DNA from 2 places in the Pseudomonas sp. SZ40 genome. Region 1 is predicted to be linked to the other one. Evidence: predicted binding sites of a transcription regulator. Region 1 holds the regulator's gene; the other holds the start of a gene.

Region 1 (7,427 bases):
CAGCGCTTCGAACTCATCATCGGTGATTTCGTCGCTCTGCGCCGCGGAGCTGGCGGATACGGCAGGAGCAGCCGGTGCCGGCGCTTCCACCGCAGGAGCCACGAACTGGCCCTTGCCATGCAATTGGTCGAGCAAGGCTTCGAATTCGTCATCGGTGATGTCATCGCCGCTGGCGCTGCTCGCAGCGCTGGCCGGAGCAGGCACAGGCACAGGCGCTGGCGCCTGGACAGCAGCCGCTGCTGGCGCTGCGAACTGGCCTTTGCCATGCAACTGGTCGAGCAGCGACTCGAATTCGTCATCGCTGATTTCATCATCAGAGGCGCTGGCTTGCGGCTGCGGCTCGTCACCCAGGGCGTCGAGCAACTGCTCGAACTCGCTGTCGGTGATATCCGACGAGGCTTCGGCTGTCACCGGCTCGGCGACAGCAGCAGCCACTGGCGCAGCGACTGCGGCAACTGGCGCCGGCTGGGCACTGGCCGGCTCGGCCAGACGCGCCAGGGCGGCCAGCAGCTCGGGAGATGCAGGCGTCGGCTCGGCGCGCTCGCGCACTTCGGCGAACATGCCATTGACGGCATCCAGCGCCTCGAGCACCACGTCCATCAACTCGGAGTCGACGCGACGCTCACCCTTGCGCAGGATGTCGAACACGTTCTCGGCGATATGACAGCACTCCACCAGCTCATTGAGCTGAAGGAAACCGGCACCGCCTTTTACCGTGTGAAATCCCCGAAAAATCGCGTTGAGCAGGTTCATATCGTCCGGGCGGCTTTCCAGCTCTACCAATTGCTCGGACAACTGCTCGAGAATCTCGCCGGCCTCTACCAGGAAATCCTGGAGGATTTCTTCATCGGCGCCGAAGCTCATATGACGTGCTCCTAAAATCCCAGGCTGGACAGCAAATCGTCGACGTCGTCCTGGGAAGAAGCAACGTCATCACGCTTATCGGCATGAATCTGCGGACCTTCACCATGTGACGCAGGTTTTTGTTTGTTTTGCTCGGCACGCAGCTCTTCGTGGTCGTGATCGATACCCGCGAAGCGGTCCACCTGACTGGCCATCAGCACCAGTTTCAGCAGATTGCTCTCGACCTCGGTCACCAGTTGCGTGACACGCTTGATCACTTGCCCGGTCAGGTCCTGATAGTCCTGCGCCAGTAAAATGTCGTTCAGATGCCCGGACAGCTTGCTGCTGTCACGCTGGCTGCGCGCCAGAAACAGCTCGATGCGCTTGGCCAGTTCACGGAACGCGTCAGCGCCCATTTCACGACGCATGAAGCGCCCCCAATCCTCGCTCAGGGCATCGGCTTCGCTGCTCAGGTCGTTGACCAGCGGCGCGCTTTGCTCGACCAGATCCATGGTGCGGTTGGCTGCACGCTCGGTCATGGTCACGACGTAATTGAGCCGCTCGGTCGCATCGGAGATCTGCGAGACCTCCTTGGCGTGAGGCATGCGCGGGTCGAGCTGAAAATTGACGATAGCGTTGTGCAGCTCACGGGTGAGCTTGCCGACTTCGTGGTAAAGACCACGGTCGCGCGCCTTGTTCAGTTCGTTGATCAGCTGTACCGCTTCGCCAAAGTTGCCTTGTTCGAGGCTGTTGACCAGTTGGCGGGCATTGCTTTTCAGGGTCGACTCGAGGTCGGCCTCTTTTGAATCATCGTGTTCCATAACAACCTCGCGGCAGACATCAGCCGTTGACCCGCTCGAAGATTTTCTCGATCTTTTCCTTGAGCACCTGGGCAGTGAATGGCTTGACCACATAGCCGTTCACACCGGCCTGGGCGGCCTCGATGATCTGATCACGCTTGGCTTCTGCCGTAACCATCAGCACGGGCATCTGCTTGAGGCGCTCGTCGGCACGCACTGCGCGCAGCAAATCGATGCCACTCATGCCCGGCATGTTCCAGTCGGTCACCAGGAAGTCGAAGCTACCGCTCTGCAGCATCGGCAATGCGGTGGTGCCGTCGTCGGCCTCCGCGGTGTTGGTGAACCCCAGATCACGCAAGAGGTTCTTGATGATCCGTCGCATCGTCGAGAAATCATCGACGATGAGGATTTTCATGTTCTTGTCCAAGTCGACCTCCGTACAGTCCTAAAACGCCTCGGCATTCCAAAGCGCTTATAAATCGTGAAACCGGCCTGGCGGAACGCCGCAAACCTATTGCGCCCGGCTTTGCTGCGTCCACTGTGTATGTCCAGCGCCTGAAATTTCCCTATGCGCGCCATTCCACCAACCGCGCGCGTAAACGCGCGGCACACTGACTGTGCAATTGGCTGACCCGCGACTCACTCACTCCCAGTACCTCGCCGATTTCCTTGAGGTTCAATTCCTCGTCGTAATACAGCGACAACACCAACCGCTCACGCTCCGGCAGGTTGCTGATGGCATCCACCAGCGCGGCCTGGAAACGATCGTCTTCCAGTTCATGCGATGGCCCATGGTGCAAAGAATTCGTGTCTTCCTGCAGTCCGCCGCTTTCGCCTTCCTGCAACAGGTCGTCGAAACTGAACAGGCGGCTGCCCAAAGTGTCGCCAAGAATGCCGTAGTAATCTTCGAGACTCAATTGGAGTTCGGCAGCAACCTCCTGATCTTTAGCGTCTCGCCCCGTTCTGGCTTCGATTTTTCTGATTGCGTCGCTGACCATACGGCTGTTGCGGTGTACCGAACGCGGTGCCCAGTCGCCCTTGCGGACCTCATCGAGCATGGCGCCACGAATGCGAATGCCGGCGAACGTCTCGAAACTGGCGCCCTTGCCGGCGTCGTATTTGCGCGATGCCTCGAGCAGACCGATCATCCCGGCCTGGATCAGATCATCCACCTGCACGTTGGCGGGCAACCGCGCCAACAGGTGATAGGCAATGCGCTTGACCAACGGCGCGTAACGTTCGATCAACTGATGCTGTGAATCTCGTGCTGTTGCCTTGCTGTACATACGGAGTCCAGAGGCTGTCGTCATACAGCCGTGTCTGCAGTCGGTTGTTGCACCAGGCGCTCAACGAAGAATTCCAGATGGCCTCGCGGATTGGCCGGCAGTGGCCACGCATCCACCTTCTGGGCAATCGCCTTGAACGCCAGCGCGCACTTCGAGCGAGGGAACGCCTCATACACCGCACGTTGTTTCTGTACGGCCTTGCGTACCGATTCGTCGTACGGCACCGCGCCCACGTACTGCAGCGCGACATCCAGAAAACGGTCGGTCACCTTGGTCAGCTTAGCAAAGAGATTACGGCCTTCCTGCGGGCTGTGCGCCATATTGGCGAGCACCCGGAAACGGTTCATGCCGTGGTCACGGTTGAGGAGCTTGATCAGCGCGTAGGCATCGGTGATCGAGGTGGGTTCATCGCACACCACCACCAGCACTTCCTGGGCGGCGCGCACGAAGCTCACCACCGAGTCGCCGATACCGGCGGCGGTATCCACGATCAGGACGTCGAGGTTGTCGCTGATGTCGCTGAAGGCCTGGATCAGGCCGGCGTGCTGCATGGGCGTGAGCTGCACCATGCTCTGGGTGCCGGAGGCCGCGGGAACGATACGAATGCCGCCAGGCCCCTGCAGAACCACGTCTCGCAGTTCGCACTGGCCGTCGATGACATCGGCCAGGGTGCGCTTGGCCGTCAGGCCGAGCAGCACGTCGACGTTGGCCAGACCGAGGTCGGCATCCATGAGCATTACGCGCCGACCGAGATCCGCCAACGCCAGCGACAAATTCACCGACACATTGGTCTTGCCAACGCCGCCTTTGCCGCCGGTCACCGCGATCACCTGTACGGGATGCATACCCATGTTATCTACACACCTTATCTAACTTCGCTTTAAGCCTTAGGGCCATTGTGCGCTGCCGTGGCGAGCACAACCAGCACTTCGCCACACCTGCCTGTTCATCCTGCACGTCGTGCCGGGTCTTGGTACAACCCGGCGAACATGTCGGCCATCGTGTCTTCGCTCGGCTCATCCGGGGCCTGCAGGCCAACGGCACGGCTGACCAGCTGATGACTGCGCGGCACATGAACGTCGTCCGGGATCCGCGGACCATCTGCCAGATAGGCTACCGGTAGACGGTGGCTAATAGCCAGACCCAATACCTCGCCCATGCTGGTCGCTTCGTCCAGTTTACTCAGAATGCAGCCAGCCAGCCCACAGCGCTTGTAGCTGTGGTAGGCCGCCTTGAGCACCTGCGCCTGGCTGGTAGCCGCCAGCACCAGGTAATTGCGCGCGTTGACACCGCGGCTCGCCAGCGTCTCCAACTGCATGCGCAGCGCCGGATCGTTGGCCGGCAAGCCGGCGGTGTCGATCAGTACCACGCGCTTGCGCACCAGCGGTGCCAGCGCCTGAGTCAGTGACTGACCAGGATCGACGTGGGTCACGGATACGCCAAGGATACGGCCAAGGGTCTTGAGCTGCTCCTGGGCACCGATGCGGTAACTGTCCATGCTCACCAGAGCGATGTTCGTGGCGCCGTACTTGAGTACGTAGCGCGCTGCGAGCTTGGCCAGGGTGGTGGTCTTGCCCATGCCGGCCGGGCCAACCAGAGCGATCACGCCGCCCTCTTCCATCGGCTCCTGCTTGGGCGTCTGAATCGAGTGTGCAAGGTGCGCAAGCACCATGCGCCAGGCCTGACGCTGATCGCTCAGCGAGGCAACGCGATCGAGCAGCGTACGCGCCAGTTCACCAGGCAGGCCCATGCGTTGCAGGCGACGCCACAGGGTGGCCTGTTGCGGGCGACGAGCCTGCAGCTGCCCCCAGGCCATGGAGCCCATCTGCATTTCGATCAACTCACGCAGGCCATGCAATTCGGAGCGCATGGACTCAAGGGCAGACTGATCGACCGAAGCCGAGACCGGCTTCTTCTGCTGACGCTCGAGTACCGCGTCCAGGCTGTCGACTGGCGCGGCAGCAGGCGCTTCGGCGAACATCTGACGATCCTTGCCGGCATCGAGCTGCGCACGGGTGGTCAGTTCGGCCTGGGCGGAAGCGATGCGCGACTGAGTCTTGCGCAGCTCGGCCTCCAGCGCCGGATTGGCTTGTCGCGCCGGAGGGGGCGCAACCTGATAATCGAGCGCGGCCGTCAATTCCACGCCACCCGCTACTCGGCGGTTACCGATGATGGTCGCGTCAGCGCCCAGCTCATCACGAACCAGCTTCATGGCTTGGCGCATATCGGCGGCAAAAAAGCGTTTGACCTGCATGGCCCGTACCCTCGATTAGTTCTGCCCCACCGTCGCAACGATGGTGACCTGCTTGTTGTCCGGAATTTCCTGGTACGCCAGAACATGCATGCTCGGGACGGCCAACCGGGCGAAACGCGAGAGCATTCCCCGAACCGGCCCGGCCGCCAGCAGAATCACCGGCTTGCCAAGCATCTCCTGACGCTGCGCTGCTTCCACCAGGGAACGTTGCAGCTTCTCGGCCATGCCAGGCTCCAGGAGGATGCCATCCTCGGAGCCTTGACCGGCCTTCTGAAGACTATTTAGCAATATCTGTTCCAACCTTGGCTCAAGGGTGATCACAGGCAGCTCCGGCTCTAGTCCCACGATGTTTTGCACGATTGCACGGGCCAGCGAGACACGTACTGCGGCCACCATGGCGGCGGGATCTTGACTCCGTGGCGCGACGTTGGCGATGGCTTCGGCAATGGTACGGATGTCGCGCACCGGCACCTGCTCCTGCAGCAGCGCCTGCAGCACCTTGAGCAGGGTCGACAGCGAGATCAGGCCAGGAACCAGCTCTTCTGCCAGTTTTGGCGAGCTTTTCGCCAGCAATTGCATCAATTGCTGGACTTCCTCGTGGCCCAGCAGCTCGTGGGCATGCTTGTGCAGAATCTGATTGAGGTGCGTGGCGACCACGGTACTGGCATCCACCACGGTGTAACCGAGCGACTGCGCCTGATCGCGCTGACCGGGATCGATCCAGACGGCCTCCAGGCCGAACGCCGGATCTTTGGCGGCGACGCCATTGAGCGTGCCGAACACCTGACCCGGGTTGATCGCCAGCTCGCGATCCGGATACACCTCGGCCTCGGCGACGCTCACCCCCATCAGGGTCAGGCGATAAGCGTTGGGCTGCAGATCCAGGTTGTCGCGAATATGCACGGACGGCATCAGGAAGCCCATCTCCTGAGAGAGCTTCTTGCGTACGCCCTTGATCCGCGCCAGCAGTTGCCCGCCCTGGTTGCGGTCGACCAGCGGAATCAGCCGGTAACCGACTTCCAGGCCGACCATGTCAACCGGCATCACGTCATCCCAGCCCAGCTCCTTCACTTCCTGAGCACGCTGCGCGGGCAGCAACTCCTGCTGGCGCTGCACTTCCTGAACTTCGGCTTCCTTGGTCTTGCGCTGCTTGTTGGCGATCCAGTAGGCGGCACCGGCAGCCACCAGGCCCAGGCTGATGAAGGACATGTGCGGCATGCCGGGCACCAGGCCCATGGCGATCATGATGGCCGCGGACACCGCCAGCGCACGGGGCGAAGCGAACATCTGACGGTTGACCTGGGCACCCATGTCTTCGGAGCTGGAAACCCGGGTCACCATGATCGCGGCAGCGGTGGACAGCAGCAGCGACGGGATCTGCGCCACCAGGCCGTCACCGATGGTCAGCAGGGTGTAGATGCGGCCGGCTTCGCCGAAGCTCAGGCCGTGCTGCAGCATGCCGATGGCCATGCCGCCGATCAGGTTGATGAACAGGATCAGCAGGCCGGCGACGGCGTCACCGCGAACGAACTTGCTGGCACCGTCCATGGAGCCGTAGAAATCGGCTTCCTGAGCGACTTCGGTACGGCGCTTCTTGGCTTCGACCTGATCGATGAGGCCGGCGTTGAGGTCGGCGTCGATGGCCATCTGTTTGCCGGGCATGGCGTCCAGGGTGAAACGCGCGCTCACTTCGGAGATACGCCCAGCACCCTTGGTGACCACCACGAAGTTGATGATCATGAGGATCGCGAACACCACGATACCGACCACGTAGTTACCGCCGATCACCACTTCACCGAAGGCCTGGATCACCTTACCGGCAGCGTCATGGCCATCCTGGCCGTGCAGCAGCACGACACGCGTGGAGGCGACGTTGAGCGCCAGGCGCAGCAGGGTCGCGGCCAGCAGGATGGTCGGGAACACCGCGAAGTCCAGCGGCCGCAGCGCGTAGATCGCCACCAGCAGGACGACGATCGACAAGGCGATGCTGAAGGTGAACAGCACGTCCAGCAGGAACGGCGGAATCGGCAGCATGACCATGGCGAGCATGACCAGCAGCAACAGCGGGATGCCGAGATTGCCGTTGCGCAACCCGGAAAGGTTGCTGCGAACGTCGCCAATCATTTGTGCGCGATCTACTGCCACTTGGTTACCCCGGCTTATTCAATCTTTTGACGCCTGAACGCCCTTGCTGCCGGTGTTTGCAAGAACCTTTCCAACTCTTCGAAAAGCGCGAAATGACTG
Region 2 (7,427 bases), on a different contig from region 1:
GGTGCAGCCGGAAATCGAGCGGCGGGTCGGGCCGCTGCAGATACTCGCCTACGACATTCCCCAGGGTTGCTGCGCGGCCTACTACCCGGAGTGCAACCCGCTGGTGCCGCTCTGGCATCATGCCGAGCGCAGCAAGGTCCCGGCGGCCAAGTCGATACCGGTGACGCTGCGTCTCAGCGATGCGGTGGCGCCAGGTGACACCCTGCCACAGCATTCGGCAGTGATTGCTTCGCAGCGTTAGCCGCTGCTCGGGCACGGCGCCTAGCTGTGCCACGCCGCTGAGGTACTGCGCGACCGACCGCCAGAGCGATCGGCCCGCGCAGTGCGGCATCAGTCCTGCTGACGAATCTTGCGCTCGGCTTCCTGGGACTTCTCCCGGATCTTCTGCGCTTCCTGCTCCTTGGTCTTGATCGAGGTCGGGGTGATGACGCGGTCGATGGCTTCGGTTTTCTCTCCTGGCCTTTGAATCTCCTTCTTCACCACGTTGACGTCGTCGCCTTGCACATCCTTGGCCGGAGCGTTCGGTGGGGTCTGATCGATCGGTGTGTTGCTCATGTCGTTCTCCTCGTTGGCGAATGGGCTCTACAGTTAGGAGGCCGATCCGACGGGTGAGTTCGGACAATTCCCGTCTGTATCCGGATGCTTCCAAATGGCCGTTTCACGGCCCCCCGGGTGCAGAAACTCGGAATCTCTGGTGCTGACCCGGATCGAATGAAAGGACGTTCGACAACCACGATGCTGGAGAACAAACATGGGCGAATTCAGGATTTATCTCGACGACGAACTGCTGTGTGCAACCCGCTCACCGGTGCTCGCACAGGCTGCCTGGCACCGCGCGTCGCGTGATGCCAGGGTGGCCGAGGCGGGCGGTACGGTACGTGCTTACGAGGGCGAGGTGACCGTGGCGGAAATGCACCCGGAACCTCGGGTTGGTCATCCCTGGCCGGACGGCCGTGATCGGCAGGCGGATCTACGCGACGTATGGGACAGCCTGTTGCGGATGCTCGCGCAGCAAGGGCTCGATGACCAGGCGCTGACCGATGCCCTGAACCGCTTCGGCCTGAAGACCAGCAGTGTGCAGGCGACGGTGCATGATGACCTGGGAGGGCGGACGATTCCGTCGGCGGCGGAGCTGGTGGTATTGCTCGAGGCGATCCAGCAGGCGCAGCCAGATACGCGCTCGCGGACTGACGCTGGCGGTTACTGACGCAGGATAGTGTTCATGCGGTGGCGTTCGAAGATAGCCGGGGTTTCGGCGCGAACCCGGTCTTCGATCAGTTGAATGATCGCGAACACTTCCATGGGTGTCAGTGACGTTTTGCAGGGAATGTCACTGACATGAATGGCGGTTGATGAGTCGGGCTCTTCGAGGGTGACGCTCATGCGCGTGGGAGAGTCCAGGGACGCTTGTACAATAATTGGCGAGAAATAGTTGTACAACAGGGCCATCGCGTCCAGAAATCTCATTGTTGCCACAATAATCGCTCTCGACGTCAAGCCTGAAGGGTGGCGTTATAATGTCGGCTTAAAAGATAGTGTCAATTCCGTTCAAGTAACCGGCTATTTACTATGTTCGGGTGAAGAGGGCGGTTTCGGCATGCCGCGTGGCCCGGCATATCCCCAGGCGATTATCCCGAATAATGGGAGCGCTATTATCGCCACGGCCCATATCAGCCGAGTGTTGAGGCTCTTATCGCTGCGCCACAAGTTCATGATCGCCACCAGATCGATGAAAGCGATCACGACAAATGCGCCCAGCCAGAAATACAGCGAGGGATCGTTCATGGTAGAGCTCCTGTTTGAGAGGGTGGAGGCCTGTTGAGCAGGGCTCCTCGGGGCTGCGTAGCGGGTAGGCTGGCTTGCAGGCGGCTTGATGGCAGTCGTCCCCCAGCATGCGAGATCGCATTGCCATCTTTATGGATATAGCGCGATTCATTCACCGCTATATAAGGGTACGAAGTGCACCCGGATATTAAGTTCGTATGAAGGGATGGTCGGTGACAGGAATAGTGATTATATACAAGTATATAATCGCATCTTGATATCAATCGCCTTCGCCCATGCGTGCATGATGCCTGCCGATAAATTTGCCGTTCATGCATTTTGCACTGGCCAATTAATCAGGGCTGAAGCGAAGTCCCCGGAAACCGGGGCATTGCAGCGTCGAGAAAGTTGGCACGGGTGATGCACTTATTCATTTGCAAAGAATTGATAAGTGCGCCACTTCTGCCAATAAGGAATTCTCGATGACCGTCTCTGCCATCAACCAGTTGATCACTGCCCTGCCTGACCATCAGGTCTCCATCAAGCCGCGCCCGGATGGCATGTACCTGCTGACCATCAGCAAGGACGGCGAGAATGTCTTCGTCAAGGCGGTCGACAAGCAGTCGGTGATCAGCGAGGCGGGCGTGCATGCCCTGCAGCGCGAGATACTGCGCGATCGCAAGCTGGTCAGTGGCGAGGTCAACTGGAAGGGCACGGGGGCCCATTGGGTGTCGCGCAAGCTGCCGACCTTCACTGGCGCGCCAGTGAACCCGACCGCTGCGAAGATGATGTGGTCGCGCCGCAACCTCGATAGCCTGCGACCCACCGCCTGACAGCGCGCTGGAATGGCCCCGTTGATGCGGGGCTTTTTGCATCTGCGTGATGGCTGAAGGGAGGCTGCACGATGATGTCAGTACTCGAATTGCGGCGGATCATCGAAACGGCGTTTCTACCCGAGATCTGCCGCTGCAGCGTCAGTCACGATGATTCGCTGGTGGTGCAGATCAGCGAGCCGGCGAGCGGTGAGGTACTGGTGAGGATCATCGGCGTGCCGCGCAGCAGCCTGTCGACATCCCGTGATCTGTCCCGGTTCGTCATGCAACTGCGTAAGGAGCTGCACGAACGAGATGCTGAGCAACAGGTGCGCGACGCGCGCTCAGCCGGCCGCTAGCGGCTTCAGGATTTGCCCAGCAGCCGCGACGCATCGAAGCCCATGCGCATGTTGCCCCAATGGCGGCCGTCGAAGATGAACGGCACGTCGATCTCGGTCATGATCTCGCCGGTGTCGCGCAGGTAGGTCTGTAGCAGGAAGCGCTGGGTGTTGGTCGCGGCGCGCAGGCCCACCGGGTCGGAGAACATGCGCTTGTTGCGGCACACCGGCAGGTCGACGGCGCGATTGCCGGTCGGCGCTTTCGATACCCAGCTGTTGTTCACCGGGCAGTAGCCCTTGCTGTCGACGATGAAGGTGACGATGCCGCCGGCCGTACCCTTGGTCAGCTTGTCGATCTCTTCCTGGCAGATCTGCGCGAAGCGCTCGGTGTAGCCGGTCATGTACTGCTTGGGGTCGGTGTTGGCAATCAACCGGTAGTTCTGGTCGAACAGGTTAACGCCTTCGCGCTGCAGCGCGGCCAGGCGAACCTGCAGGATGTCGCGGCACTGGCTGGCGCGGGTGATGGCAGCATCCAGCTCACCCTGGCCCAGCACGAAACGACCCAGCAAGGTCTGCACCCGCTCGGCCACCCCGGACAGATCACGGGTGGCGGTGGCGGAGCGCTGCATGCGCTCGTCGATGGCCTGGCTGTCGGCATGGATCTGCGTGACCCGCTCGTTGATGCCGGTGTTGGCATCGGCCACCTGCTGGATGTGCTCGGCGATTTCCGCGAGCTTGCCGTTGGTGGATTCGAAGTCGACGATCATGCTTTCGAAGTGGCCAGTGGCGCGTTCGACCACCACCTGGGTTTCCCGGGCACTGGTGCTGATCAGTGCGGTCTGCTCGTGGGTCGAACCCACTTCCTTGAGCATGGCGTCGATGTTCTGCGAGATGTCGCCAGTGGCGCGGCTGACGTTTTGCGCCAGGGTGCGTACCTCGTCGGCCACCACGGCGAAACCACGGCCGCTTTCTCCGGCGCGGGCGGCTTCGATGGCCGCGTTGAGGGCCAGCAGGTTGGTCTGCGAGGAGATCTGCTGGATCAGCCCGACGATGGACTTGATGTTCGACGAGCGCTCGTTGAGGGCGGAAACCAGGGTGCCGAATTCGTTGAGGCTATTGGAGATGGCGCCGATGTTGCCGGTCACCTCCAGCAGTTCGGCGTAGGAGTCGCGCGCCATGCTGAGGTTCTGTGCGGTGGTGCCGGAGATCGCCTGGGTCTGTTGCGACACTTCTTCGATGCGGCCGACGGCGCTGTTGCTCTCGCTCATCACTTCATTGGCGAAGCGCGCCTGGTGGGTGGCGCTTTCGCTGGAATCGCTGATGTTCTTCAACGAGCGGGCGGACTCCACGGCGATCTGCACGGTGAGTGCCTGCACGTTGCTGATGATCTCGCGTTGCTTGGCCAGAAAGCGGTTGCAGGTACTGGCCAGGGTACGGATTTCATCGTGGGTCAGCAGGGGCAGGTCGCGGGACAGGTCACCTTCGCCGTTGGCGATCTCTTCCAGGGCGCGGGTCATGTTGTCGACCGGGCGCACGATCAGGTGGCGGAAGTACCAGACCATGAAGCTGACCATGCCCAGGGTGAACAGCGCACTGAGCAACAGTGCGTTGCCCAGAGTGTCGAGCTTGGCTTCGACGCGGCTCAGCAAGGCGGCATCGATCTGCGCGGCATGCAGTTGCTGAAGGATGTCGGCACGCAGGCTGATGGCCACCCAGAACAGCAGGCCACTGACCACCACCAGCAGAAAAAGGCTGGACAGCTTCTTGGTCAAGGTATCGAAAAAGTGCATCTCGATCGAATCGTACAGCGACTTCAACGACTGCATGCCGCAGCTCCTGGCTAAGAAATATCCTTGGGTTTCCTTTTATTCGACCGGCAGCGCGGAAGCTTTAATGGCCAGCGCAGCTTTCGGCGACGTTACGCGCTTAATCCAAGGGAGTTGTCCGCGCGAAGGGCGCGCAGTTTAGTGCCCCGACTCAGGCAGTTAAAGTGCCACCATCGACGATTGTAGCTGCTGATTGGCGATTGCATTGCAAGGGTGGGCCGGGGCGCGTAGCCGACGCTTGCCTGCGCGGCCCGACCCATCCACCAATCGCCAAACGCAGTGGTGGATGAAAAGAGCGTCATCCACCCTACATACAGGTGACGCGTCACCAACCGGTAGCCGTAGCGGTGGATGAAGACAGCGTCAGCGACGCGCTCCGGGCCACCCTTCATGGCCGTGACGGCGTCGGGTGGGTTAGCGGCGCTGGCCGATCTCCACTTCCTGGGCGGTCCAGCCGGCGACCCGGTCGCTGAGCGACAGGCCGAGACCCGGGCGGGTCGGGACCAGCATGCGTCCGTCGCGGGTTTCCAGGCGCTCGTTGAACAGCGGCTCCAGCCATTCGAAGTGCTCGACCCAGGGCTCGGTGGGGTAGGTCGCGGCAAGGTGCACGTGCAGCTCCATGGCGAAATGCGGGGCCAGCATCAAGCCCGCCTGTTCGGCCATCGAGGCGATTTTCAGGAATGGGCTGATACCGCCAACTCGAGGCGCGTCCGGCATCAGGTAGTCGGCGCCACGGGTCTTGATGAACTCGGCGTGCTCGGCGACGCTGGTGAGCATCTCTCCGGTGGCGATCGGCGTATCGAAAGCCGCCGCCAGGGCCGCGTGGCCTTCGGCGTCATAGCAGTCCAGCGGCTCTTCGATCCACACCAGGTTGTAGGCTTCGAACTGGCGACACATGCGTTGGGCGGTCGGGCGATCCCATTGCTGGTTGGCGTCGACCATCAGCGGGAAGTCGTCGCCCAGGTGGCGGCGTACGGTGCTCACGCGCTCGATATCGATGGCCGAGTTGGGTTGGCCGACCTTGAGCTTGATGCCACCGATGCCTTTTTCACGGCTCAGGTCGGTGTTCTTCATCAACTGGTCGAGGGGCGTGTGCAGGAAGCCGCCGGAGGTGTTGTAGCAGCGCACCGAGTCGCGCTGAGCGCCCAGCAGGCGTGCCAGAGACAGACCGGCACGCTTGGCCTTCATGTCCCACAGGGCGACGTCGAAGGCCCCGATGGCCTGGGTCGACAGACCGCTGCGGCCGACCGAAGCGCCGGCCCAGCACAGCTTGGTCCAGAGCTTCTGGATATCGCTGGGGTTTTCGCCGATCAGTGCCGGGGCGATTTCTTGGGCATGGGCGAACTGGCCGGGGCCGCCCGCGCGTTTCGAATAACTGAAGCCAAGGCCGCGATGGCCATCCTTGCTTTCGATCTCCACGAACAGCATGGCGATCTCGGTCATCGGCTTTTGCCGTCCGGTCAGCACCTTGGCGTCGCTGATCGGGTTGGCCAGGGGCAGGAAAACTGAAGCGATACGAATCCAGGCGATCTGATCCTGGTCTGCACAGCCTTGGGAAAGGGGTTGTTCGCTCACATTGATTACCTCGCTTGACGTTTTTGTTGGTGCCGCCAGGTGCTTCAAATCACTGACGTGAATCCGGACGTTAAGCTGATTAGGTAATCATTCAAGGGAATGGGCAGAGCTTCAGGGCTGCTTCAAGGCGAAAGCAGCCGTTCGTAGTCGGGGGCCAATTGGTGGGCTAAAGCGGATCGCCGCCCGGCCCACCCTACGGTTAGATGCGCGGCTGTAGGGTGGGCTTTAGCCCACCAAATCGAAGGTCCGCTTTCGCCACTAAACAGCCAAAGCCGAGTGAATTAGGGGCTGGATATGTGAGTCGACTCTCACGCACTTTGCCGTTCAACAATGCTAAAGCCGGTATCGATGCGTACTTTCACCGGCTCTTCATGGGGGTGATCGAGGCGTTGCACCAGCGCGCGGGCGGCCTGCACGCCGATGTCCGCGCCGTTGATGCACACGGTGGAGAGGGCGGGGTGCAGGTGAGCGGCGCTGCTCAGATCACCAAAGCCCATCACGGCCAGATCCTGCGGCACGCGAATGCCCCGTTCGGTGGCTTCCTCGAGTATGCCGTGGGCCAGGGTATCGGAACTGCACACCACCACATCGGGGCGCTCGCCACCGGCCAGCAGGCGCTGCAGGCCTTCGCGCCCCAGGTTCACCGTGGCCGGTGGCGGCAACACCACGCGAGGCACCTCGGCAATGCCCTGGCTCGCCAGTTCGCCGATCAGGCTTTCGCAGCGGCGGTGGCCGCGGGGGTCATCCAGGGTCACCACGGCGAAACGTCGATAGCCCTTGCCCGTCAGGTAGCGCGCGGTGGCCACTCCGACCGCCTCGTGGGAGAAACCCACCAGCATGTCCAGCGGCCGCGGCGCGAGATCCCAGGACTCGACGATGGGAATGCCCGAACGCGACAGGCGTGTGCGGCTGGCCTTGGTGTGCAGGGTGCCGGTCAGCACGATGCCATCGGGACGGCGCCGCAGGATGGCGTCGAGCAACTGCTCTTCGCGTTCGGCGCTGTAGTTGGTCAGGCCGATCAGCGTCTCGTGGCCGGCTTCGGTGAGGGTGTCGATCAGTGCCTGCACCGTGTCCGAGAAGATCGAGTTGGCAACCGTGGGCACCAGCAGGGA

What was found. Region 1 encodes FliA, which starts transcription of late flagellar genes. Its sites were predicted from a motif close to CTAAAGTTTNNNNNNNNNNNGCCGNTAA; they were not measured.
Region 2: the regulator FliA is predicted to act here: its motif matches at 4,781-4,808, upstream of ACT9T4_RS14375 (methyl-accepting chemotaxis protein).

Annotation. Positions count from the first base shown of each region.
Region 1 covers NZ_JBQWIF010000048.1:7,771-15,197, forward strand. The annotation lists gene ACT9T4_RS24135 (chemotaxis protein CheA) at 1-864, opposite strand, end outside; gene ACT9T4_RS24140 (protein phosphatase CheZ) at 876-1,664, opposite strand; gene ACT9T4_RS24145 (chemotaxis response regulator CheY) at 1,684-2,058, opposite strand; gene fliA (RNA polymerase sigma factor FliA) at 2,210-2,953, opposite strand; gene fleN (flagellar synthesis regulator FleN) at 2,950-3,780, opposite strand; gene flhF (flagellar biosynthesis GTPase FlhF) at 3,876-5,183, opposite strand; gene flhA (flagellar biosynthesis protein FlhA) at 5,199-7,307, opposite strand.
Region 2 covers NZ_JBQWIF010000016.1:38,248-45,674, reverse strand. The annotation lists gene ACT9T4_RS14410 (FdhF/YdeP family oxidoreductase) at 1-241, shown strand, start outside; gene ACT9T4_RS14405 (hypothetical protein) at 331-555, opposite strand; gene ACT9T4_RS14400 (hypothetical protein) at 752-1,207, shown strand; gene ACT9T4_RS14395 (DUF1652 domain-containing protein) at 1,201-1,449, opposite strand; gene ACT9T4_RS14390 (PLD nuclease N-terminal domain-containing protein) at 1,561-1,785, opposite strand; gene ACT9T4_RS14385 (hypothetical protein) at 2,247-2,597, shown strand; gene ACT9T4_RS14380 (DUF1652 domain-containing protein) at 2,669-2,935, shown strand; gene ACT9T4_RS14375 (methyl-accepting chemotaxis protein) at 2,941-4,740, opposite strand; gene ACT9T4_RS14370 (L-talarate/galactarate dehydratase) at 5,155-6,315, opposite strand; gene ACT9T4_RS14365 (LacI family DNA-binding transcriptional regulator) at 6,624-7,427, opposite strand, start outside.